DNA from 3 places in the Streptomyces sp. NPDC031132 genome. Region 3 is predicted to be linked to each of the others. Evidence: riboswitches for the same ligand, from Rfam matches in the RefSeq annotation. Region 3 holds a riboswitch; each other region holds the start of a gene.

Region 1 (3,261 bases), on a different contig from region 3:
CGTGGCCGCGGCCCGACTGCGCCCCGACAACCGCGCGGTGCTGGTGTACGAGCCGCTCCCGGCAGAGGCCGACGGGGCCGACGAGAACGACGAGAACGAAGGGGCGGAGCAGTGAGCGACACCGCAGCCGTCACGATGACCTTCCACCCGCAGCCGCAGGCCGGCGAGGCCCGGCCGTGGGCCTTCCCGGCCCCCGAGCGGGGCTCGCTGCCCAACGGCCTGACCGTGCTGCGCTGCCACCGGCCGGGCCAGCAGGTCGTCGCCGTCGAGGTCAACCTCGCCGCCCCGCTGGACGCCGAGCCCCAGGGCCTGGACGGCGTGGCGACCATCATGGCCCGCGCGCTGTCCGAGGGCACCGACAAGCACTCCGCCGAGGAGTTCGCGGCCGAGCTGGAGCGCTGCGGCGCCACGCTCGACGCGCACGCCGACCACCCGGGAGTGCGGGTCTCCCTGGAGGTCCCGGCCTCCCGGCTGGCCAAGGCGATGGGCCTTCTGGCCGAGGCGCTGCGCGCGCCCGCCTTCGCCGACAGCGAGGTCGACCGCCTGGTGCGCAACCGGCTCGACGAGATCCCGCACGAGCTGGCCAACCCGCAGCGCCGCGCCGCCAAGGAGCTCTCCAAGCAGCTCTTCCCGGCCACGCTGCGGATGTCCCGCCCGCGCCAGGGCACCGAGGAGACGGTCGCCCGGATCGACTCGGCGGCCGTACGCGCCTTCTTCGAGGCCCACGTACGCCCCGCCACCGCCACCGCGGTGGTCGTCGGCGACCTGACCGGCATCGACCTGGACGCCGTACTGGCGGACACCCTGGGCACCTGGACCGGCAACTTCGCCGAGGCGCTGCCGGTGCCGCCGGTGACCGCCGACGACGCCGGCCGCGTGGTCATCGTGGACCGGCCCGGGGCGGTGCAGACGCAGCTCCTGATCGGCCGGATCGGGCCGGACCGGCACGAACGGGTCTGGGCGGCGCAGGTGCTCGGCACGTACTGCCTGGGCGGCACCCTCACCTCGCGCCTGGACAAGGTGCTGCGCGAGGAGAAGGGCTACACGTACGGCGTGCGCGCCTTCGGCCAAGTGCTGCGCTCCACCGCCGACGGCAAGGGCGCCTCGATGCTCGCCATCAGCGGCTCCGTGGACACCCCCAACACCGGCCCGGCGCTCGACGACCTCTGGAAGGTGCTCCGCACCCTCGCGGACGGCGGGCTGACCGACGCCGAACGGGACGTGGCGGTACAGAACTTGGTGGGGGTGGCCCCGCTGAAGTTCGAGACGGCCGCGGCCGTGGCCGGCACGCTCGCCGACCAGGTCGAGCAGGAGCTCCCGGACGACTACCAGGCCCGGTTGTACGCACAGCTGGCCCAAACGGGCACGGTGGAGGCGACTTCGGCCGTCCTGGCCGCCTTCCCGGTGGACCGCCTGGTCACCGTCCTGGTGGGCGACGCGTCGCAGATCGAGGCGCCGGTGCGGGCGCTCGGGATCGGCGAGGTCACCGTCGTCACCAACTGACGGACATCCCAAGGGGCTCCGGTGGCTTGTCCACCGGAGCCCCTTTTGTCTGTTTAGTGGAGAGGTTGCTTGTATGCGGTGTGGCGTACGCAACAAAAAGGCGTGTCTGTTTGGCGATTGACTGATGATCCGCCTAGCGTCGGCCGTGCTGTCCGTCAGTTGTACGCGCCGCATCCGCGGCACCGGGCAGCGATCGCCGAGTCCCCGTCAGGCGCGAGCCTGGGGAGCCGGGGACCCACATGTGTCCCTGGGGTGAATCGGACCGCCTCGCCAGAGGGGGCCCGTAGGAGACCTTCCTGCTCCGAACCCGTCAGCTAACCCGGTAGGCGAGAAGGAAGGAAAGGATCAACCCCTTCATGGCGTTTGGCAGTCGTGCCGCCGGTAAGCACCGTGGTTCCAGTCGTCTGAGCCGCAAGACCGCCGGTTACGCCGGCATAGCCGCCCTCGCCACCACCGGTGTCGTCGGCTCCCTCGCAGGCCCGGCGTTCGCCGCGTCGGACAAGGCCCCCTCCATGGAGGACACCGGCCTGAACGCCGTCGTGACGGCCGAGGACCTCCCGGTCCAGATCGAGGCCCAGGCCGAGGCCCAGGAGCACGCGGCAGAGGCCGCGGCCGCCAAGGCGAAGGCGGAGGCCGACGCGAAGGCGCGCGCCGCCGAGGCCAAGCAGAAGGCCGAGGAGAAGGCGAAGGCCGAGCGCGAGGCCGCCGAGCGCGCCGCCCGCGAGGCGGAGCGCAAGCGCCTCAACACCTTCGTCGCCCCCGTCGACGGCTCCTACGTCAGCACCCAGTGGCACGCGGGCGGCGGCATGTGGTCCTCCGGCAGCCACACCGGCATCGACTTCCACGCGGCCTCCGGCACCTCGGTGCACGCGGTCGGCGCCGGCACCGTCGTCGAGGCCGGCTGGGGCGGCGCGTACGGCAACAACGTCGTCATCAAGCACAACGACGGCACCTACACCCAGTACGGCCACATGTCCTCGCTGAGCGTCTCCGTCGGCGAGCAGGTCACCCCGGGCCAGCAGATCGGCCTGTCGGGCTCCACCGGCAACTCCAGCGGCCCGCACCTGCACTTCGAGGCCCGTACCGGCGCCCAGTACGGCTCGGACATCGACCCGGTCGCGTACCTGCGCAACCACGGCGTCGACGTCTGACCCGCAGCACTTCACCGAAGGCCCCGGCTCCCCGAGCCGGGGCCTTCGCGTTGTGGCCGCATGTGGCCGCATGGTGGCTGTAAATATTCGCGATTTCCGTCCGCGCTCGGAAAACATCGCTTGTTGCAATAGAGTCGCCTTACGATCCCAGCGGTCGCGGCAATGGCGTCGGCAGTCGGAAATAGGCGGAGGTCCGGACTTGCGTATTCCTGCGCACGCGGTATGCACGGCAATCCGCGACGACATCGTCTCCGGTGTCTTCGAGCCGGGCGGCAGGCTGACCGAGGAGCTGCTGGCGCGGCGCTACGGGGTCTCCCGCGTCCCGGTCCGCGAGGCGCTGCGGACCCTGGAGTCCGAGGGCTTCGTCACCACCCGGCGGCATGCGGGCGCCTGCGTCGCCGAGCCCACCGAGCAGGAGGCGGCCGACCTCCTGGAACTGCGGATGCTGCTCGAGCCGCTGGCGGCCGCCCGGGCCGCCCGTCGACGCACCGAGGCCCACCTCAAGGTGCTGCGCGGGCTGGTCAGACTGGGTCAGGAGCGGGCCAGGCAGGGCCGGGGGGAGGACCTGCGGTCCCTGGGGGGCTGGTTCCACGAGACCCTCGCCCAG
Region 2 (3,261 bases), on a different contig from region 3:
GATCATGACCTGGCCGACGGCTCCGGTCAGGTCGGCGACGGCCGCCTCGAACCGCTCCGCCACGTCGTCCGGGTCGCTGCCGGGCCGGATGATGTCGTTGCCGCCGGCGCAGAAGCTCACCAGGTCCGGTGCGAGCTCCTTGGCCCGGGGGACCTGTTCGGCCACGATCTGGTCGAGGAGGCGCCCCCGCACGGCCAGGTTCGCGTACCGGAATTCGTGTTCCTCGCGCTGATCGGCCAGGAGTACGGCCAGCCGGTCCGCCCAGCCGAGAAAGGTCTCGCCGGGCCCCGGGTCCCCCACCCCCTCGGTGAAGCTGTCCCCGATCGCCGCGTACGAGCCGATGGTTTTGAGTGTCGTCTTCGTCGCTGCCACGAGAACACATCTTTCACCGCGGCACGTGACCTACGCCACCGTAGGCAGGGGTTGACGGACCGTGATCTCTACCACCTGGTCGGTACGGAACGACAGCGCGTGAGGCCGGGACCCCCCTCGGGTCCCGGCCTCACGGGTCCGGTTGCCTCTCTCCGACGGCGGGAGCCGTCAGATGCTCACGCCCTTGGTGCGGAGGTAGGCCAGCGGGTCGATGTCCGAGCCGTAGGACGGCCCGGTGCGGATCTCGAAGTGCAGGTGCGGGCCGGTCGAGTTGCCGGTGGAGCCGGAGAGGCCGATGGTCTGGCCGCCGGTGACGCTCTGGCCGGCCGAGACGGAGAGCTGGGACAGGTGGCCGTACTGGGAGTACTTGCCGTCCGCGTGCCGGATGACGACCTCGTTGCCGTACGCGCCGGCCCAGCCGGCGGAGACCACGGTGCCCGCACCCACGGCGCGGACGGTGGTGCCGGAGCTCGCGATGAAGTCGACACCGGTGTGGTAGCCGCTGGACCACATGGCGCCGGGGGTCTTGTACTGGGTCGATATCCCGCCGCCGACGGGGGCGACGAAGCCGGCGGCGGTGACCGTACCGGCGGCGGACTTGGCGGCGGTGCTCTTCTTGGCGGGCGCGGCGGCGGCAGCGGCCGCGGGGGCGGCGGGGGCCGGCGCGGCCTCTGCGGAGTCCTTGCGGTCCGAGGACGGGGCCGGGTCCGAGGCGGGGTGGTGGGCCGAGGACTTCTTCGCCGGGGCCGGAGCGGACTCCTCGGCCGGAGCCGGCGCGGCCGGGGCCGCCTCGCCCCGCGCACCGAGGGTCAGCTTCAGCCCGGGGTGGATCAGCGACGGGTTGGTGCCGACGGCCTCGCGGTTGTCGGCGTACAGCTGCTGCCAGCCGCCCGAGAGGTGGCGCTCCTGGGCGATCTTGGAGAGGTAGTCGCCCGGCACGACCGTGTAGACGGCCGAAGTGGCCGGCGAGCCCTGCGCGACAGCGGCGGGCGCGGCCTGCAGCGCCGCCGGAACCTGCGGGGCCTGCACGGGAGCCGCGGCGGGTGCGGCGGCCGGGGCACCGGCCGCATGGGCGCCGGCGGCACCCAGCAGCGGCAGCGCGAGGGCCGCGCCACCGGAGCCTGCGACGGCGAAGCCGCGCACCACGGAACGGGACTTGGGACGGCGGTGCTTACCCTTTGCAGGCATGGCGAATTCCTCTCCGTCGCCTGCGAGGTGAGCTGTCGGGTTCGGACTGGAGATGTCCGGCGGCACATGAGCGGAACATGTACGGCTTCACCCCGAGCTGCGCCGATACGAAGATCGGGAACAGCGGCTTACCTGGTTCCCCCGCTCCTGCCGCGCGCGTGAATAGTCGGGTGCGGTTTCCGGACGGCGGCAGGATTCGGCGGTCCATCCGGATCGATCGCGAAGGTAATCGAGTTGAGCCGCACCGAACAAGCCACGAATTTCCCGACGGATTCACAATCCGGGGAGTTCGAGGGAATTCCGGTCACCCTGCGTCCATTCCCCGCCGCCAACAACCGCTCCGGCCGGGCCATTCGACTTTGACGATCAGGCACTCACGGTCACCGTATGATCTGGCTCACGGGGCTGCGCCCGATCTCGCCTCCGGTGATGGCAAGTTGGTCCCAAGTAGCGTAATTCGGACATCCCACGACGACGCGGAGGAGTTCCCGTGACCCAGCAGATACCCCAGCACCCGCGGACGGAGCCCCTACCGGAGCCGGAGCTGGCCGGAGTGCGCAACTTCCGTGACGTGGGCGGACTGCCGACCACCGACGGGCGGAGGGTCAAGCCGGGAAAACTGTTCCGTAGCGGACATCTGGCACATGCCACCGAAACCGATGCAGAATTCCTCGCATCGCTCGGCCTCCACACGATTTTCGACTTCCGCAACAACGCGGACCACGCCCTGGAGGGACTCGACGTCGAGCTTCCCGGCGTGCTGAACGTCAACATCCCGCTGTCGGATCCGGCCGACGGCAAGGAATTCTGGAAGATGGTCCGCGACGGCGACCTCGAGCAGCTCCGCGGAATCCTGGGCGAGGGGAAGGGCGCCGCCCGGATGACCGACTCGTACCGCTCGATGATCAAGCACCGCACCGCCGAGCACGGCCGGGTCGTTCGCGCCCTCGCCGAGGACAGCGTTCCGGCACTCATGCACTGCGCGGCCGGCAAGGACCGGGCCGGCCTGTCGATCGCCGTCACCCTGCTCGCGCTGGGCGTCGGGCGCGAGGCGATCGTGGCGGACTACCTGGAGTCCAACGCCCCGCACCGCCGCTACCGGGTGCGCCGGACCAGCGGGGGGCCCGAGGCCCGCTCCCCCGAGGTGATGGAGCTGCTCGCGCCGCTCTTCGACGCCCGCGCCGAGTACCTGACGGCCGCCTTCGACACCATCGACGAGCACTGGGGCGGGGTCGACCGGTACCTCGCCGAGGGTCTCGGACTCACGCCCGAGACCCTCGGCCGGCTGCGGGAGCAGCTGCTCGACTGACCGCCCGGACCTGCCGTGGAGCAGGCCGTCAGCCGCCGGCGACGGCCTGCTTCACCAGCGTCCTGCCGAAGTCCCACATCAGAGCGCCCCCGCCGTGCGCCTCGTCCATGACCGCGCGGAAGGCGCCGACGAACCGGTCGACGTCCCCCTCGTCCACGACCAGCGGCGGGATGAGCTTGATGACCTCCAGATGGTCGCCGGAGACCTGCGTCAGGATCCGGTGCTTCTGCAGGAGCGGCACCACGACCATCTGGGCGAAGAGCCCCTTGCGGGCCGCCTGGAGCATGGTCCACCGGCTGCGCAGCCCCAGCGAGGACGGCCGCCCGAACTCGATGCCGATCATCAGGCCGCGCCCCCGTACCTCGTGGAGCAGCTCGTACTCGTCCACGAGC
Region 3 (3,261 bases):
TTCGCCACCGAGCCGCTGACCCTCGGCGGCCAGGACGTCGCGGCCGGCGATCCGGTGCTCGTCGTCCTCGCCGCGGCCGACCGGGACCCCGAGCGGTTCGCCGATCCCGACACCCTCGACCTCTCCCGTACCGACAACCAGCACCTCGGGTACGGGCACGGCATCCACTACTGTCTGGGCGCTCCGCTCGCACGACTTGAAGGGCAGACGGCGCTTGCGACTTTGCTGACGCGTCTGCCGGATCTGGAACTCGCTGTTCCGTCCAACGAGCTTCGCTGGCGCGGGGGTCTGATCATGCGTGGCCTGCGCACTCTTCCCGTCAGGTTTACAGCTCGAAACATCTGAAGGCCCCCTGACCGTAAGTCAGCCCCGGTCAAGAGTTGTGACTAACGTGCTAAGACGGCTAGGTTCTGCCGTTACCCAGCCGTTATGCGAAAGGTGCAGCTCATGCGTTCCGGGAACGGCCGCCACAGACGCCCCCGCCAGGTACCCGCGATAGTCGTCACCGCCGGAGTCACCGGTTCCGCCTTGGCCCTGCCGCTGTTCGCCGCCACCGGCGCGAGCGCGGCGGACGCCTCCACGTGGGACAAGGTCGCCGAGTGCGAGAGCGGCGGCTCCTGGAGCGCCAACTCCGGCAGCGGGTCCTACGGCGGACTCTCGTTCACGCAGGAGCAGTGGAACTCCTCGGGCGGCCTCGACTTCGCCGAGCGCCCCGACCTCGCCAGCCGTTCGCAGCAGATCGCCGTCGCCGAGCGGGTCCTGGGCACCCAGGGCCCCCAGGCGTGGGGGCAGTGCTCGGAGTCGGCCGGGTTGACCCAGCAGGCACCCGCCGCGTCCGTGGACCCGGGCCTGCCCGGCACGCTCGGCCCGGTCGCCGCCAGCCCCTCGCGCCCCGACGACTCGGTCCCGGCCGGCGGTACCGGCGCGAAGGCGCACGACTTCGGCGCCCCGACCCCGGCTCCGACCCCGGTCTTCACGCTCCCGCCGGCGCCGCTCGCGCCGAGCAGCGGACTGCCCGTCATGCCCGACCCGGACGTGCCGTCCACGTCGCCGACCGTCCCGGTGCTCCCGGGCGACCCGACCATCACCCCGGGCACGCCCACGGCCCCGACGACGCCGACCGCGCCGACGACCCCGGGAAGCCCGACCACGCCCGGGAACCCGACGGACCCGACCGCTCCGGTCATCCCGGCCGACCCCGGCGCCCCCACGGCCCCGGGTACCCCGAGCACCCCGGGCGCCTCCACCGACCCGAGTGTCGTCCCGAACACCTCCGCCACCGGCAAGCACCGTGGTACTCCCGCCCTCGAGCTGCCCGCCGCATCTGAGGGGGCGTCGGCCCCCTCGTACACCGTCCAGGCGGGCGACAGTCTGGCCACCATCGCGTCTGCCAAGGGGGTCAAGGGCGGCTGGAACGCGCTCTACCAGGCCAATGAGCAGGTCATCGGCGAGGACGCAGATCTGATCAAGCCCGGCCAGAACCTGGATCTAAGCTAGGAATAGCGGCACTTCGGACACCCGGTAAGAGCTGAATGTCCGTAATCTGCAAGTGAGACATGTGTCTCTTCCGGTCAACTGGCGTGTCCCGCCTGGAGCCTTCCGCAAACCGCGGCCTCACCTGCGCAAACGCCCCTAAAGGGAGCGCAAGTAGGGGGCGTTTCTCCCCGGTGTTCCTCGTTGAACATCGGGGAGAGACCTGCCTACCTTCTGAGTCGCCCGCCACCGCGGGCTCCTTCGACCGCATCGCCGAATCCTGCCGGCGGCCGGAGGGAACAGTCGTCGCGTCAAGCGCCGAAGGCAGGAGCGGGGGAACCAAGGTAGGCGCCGGGACCGGCCGTTGAGAGACGGTCACGGAAACGGCTAGGGGTTAAGTCGCGCGCCACGTCGCACGGCCGGGCACTCATCAGCCCGAACCCGACAGCTCACCTCGTAGGCGTCGGTGAGGAGAACTCCATGCTGCTTTCCGGCAAGGGCAAGCACCGCCGCGCCTCCAAGGCCGCCCGCATCGTCACGCTCGCCGGCGTCACCGGTGTCGCCGTCGCCGCCCCGCTGATGGCGGCCGGCTCGGCCTCCGCCGCCACCGGGTCCGAGTGGGACCGCGTCGCGCAGTGCGAGTCCGGCGGCAACTGGTCCATCAACACGGGCAACGGCTACTACGGCGGCCTGCAGTTCTCGTCCTCCACCTGGGCCGCTTACGGCGGCAAGGCGTACGCCTCGCAGGCCAACCAGGCTTCCAAGTCGCAGCAGATAGCCATCGCCGAGAAGGTCCTCAAGGGCCAGGGCAAGGGCGCGTGGCCGTCCTGCGGCGTCGGCCTCTCCAACTCCTCTTACGCCGGCGGTGGTACGACCGACACCGCGAAGAAGACGGAGCAGAAGACCGAGACCAAGAAGACCCAGCCGAAGGCGACCGCGCCGAAGAAGGAGACGAAGCGCTCCGAGGCTCCGACGACCCGCTCCGAGCGCTCCGAGGCCCCGGCCCCGGCCCCGAAGACCGGCAACGGCTCGTACGAGGTCAAGTCCGGCGACACGCTCGGCACCATCGCCGAGGCCAACGGCGTCAAGGGCGGCTGGGAGAAGCTCTTCGAGCTCAACAAGGACATCGTCTCGGACGCCGACCTGATCTTCCCGGGTCAGAAGCTGAAGCTCAGCTGAACCCTGCCGTAACAACTGCGGCAGCGAGCACAACACGCAGCATCCCCACCGCCCGGCGCGTCTTCCCCCCACGCGCCGGGCGGCGGCGTTTGTCCGGCCCGGCCCCCTCCTGTTCCCCTCCTGTTCCCCTCCCGGACCGGGCCCGGACCCGGCCGGGACGGCGGCGGTCAGGGGCCGTATGTACCGGAAGACGGTTATTCGGGCCCTTTTTCGTCCCAGGAGGCGGGCGGTCGGCCGGCCTGGTGCCCGCAGGCGGTTAGGCTCTAGTCGGCGGGGCCATCCCACGGCCCGACATGCCACCGCACACCCAGCGTCACATCCCAGAAGGAGATGCTCGTGCCGTCCATCGACGTCGTCGTAGCCCGGGAAATCCTGGACTCCCGAGGCAACCCCACGGTCGAGGTCGAGGTGGGCCTCGACGATGGCAGCACCGGCCGTGCTGCAGTTCCGTCCGGCGCCTCCACCGGTGCCTTCGAGGCCATTGAGCTCCGTGACGGTGACCCCAACCGTTACATGGGCAAGGGTGTCGAGAAGGCCGTCCTCGCGGTCATCGAGCAGATCGGCCCGGAGCTCGTCGGCTACGACGCCACCGAGCAGCGCCTGATCGAC

Evidence for each region. A riboswitch is a leader RNA that binds a small molecule or an ion and turns the genes downstream of it on or off. The one in region 3 is predicted to bind cyclic di-AMP.
Region 1: linked by a shared signal. The riboswitch ahead of ACZ49B_RS11870 (M23 family metallopeptidase) and the one ahead of ACZ49B_RS35530 (transglycosylase family protein) in region 3 are both predicted to bind cyclic di-AMP.
Region 2: linked by a shared signal. The riboswitch ahead of ACZ49B_RS08655 (M23 family metallopeptidase) and the one ahead of ACZ49B_RS35530 (transglycosylase family protein) in region 3 are both predicted to bind cyclic di-AMP.

The regions. Positions count from the first base shown of each region.
Region 1 is NZ_JBVIGX010000006.1:211,813-215,073, reverse strand. Features, by position in the region: gene ACZ49B_RS11880 (M16 family metallopeptidase) at 1-115, shown strand, start outside; gene ACZ49B_RS11875 (M16 family metallopeptidase) at 136-1,503, shown strand; cyclic di-AMP (ydaO/yuaA leader) riboswitch at 1,688-1,846, shown strand; gene ACZ49B_RS11870 (M23 family metallopeptidase) at 1,860-2,654, shown strand; gene ACZ49B_RS11865 (GntR family transcriptional regulator) at 2,854-3,261, shown strand, end outside.
Region 2 is NZ_JBVIGX010000004.1:224,206-227,466, forward strand. Features, by position in the region: gene ACZ49B_RS08650 (SGNH/GDSL hydrolase family protein) at 1-372, opposite strand, end outside; gene ACZ49B_RS08655 (M23 family metallopeptidase) at 541-1,560, opposite strand; cyclic di-AMP (ydaO/yuaA leader) riboswitch at 1,563-1,739, opposite strand; gene ACZ49B_RS08660 (tyrosine-protein phosphatase) at 2,051-2,869, shown strand; gene ACZ49B_RS08665 (aspartate aminotransferase family protein) at 2,898-3,261, opposite strand, start outside.
Region 3 is NZ_JBVIGX010000046.1:10,245-13,505, forward strand. Features, by position in the region: gene ACZ49B_RS35520 (cytochrome P450 family protein) at 1-345, shown strand, start outside; gene ACZ49B_RS35525 (LysM peptidoglycan-binding domain-containing protein) at 448-1,497, shown strand; cyclic di-AMP (ydaO/yuaA leader) riboswitch at 1,780-1,951, shown strand; gene ACZ49B_RS35530 (transglycosylase family protein) at 1,954-2,652, shown strand; gene eno (phosphopyruvate hydratase) at 2,983-3,261, shown strand, end outside.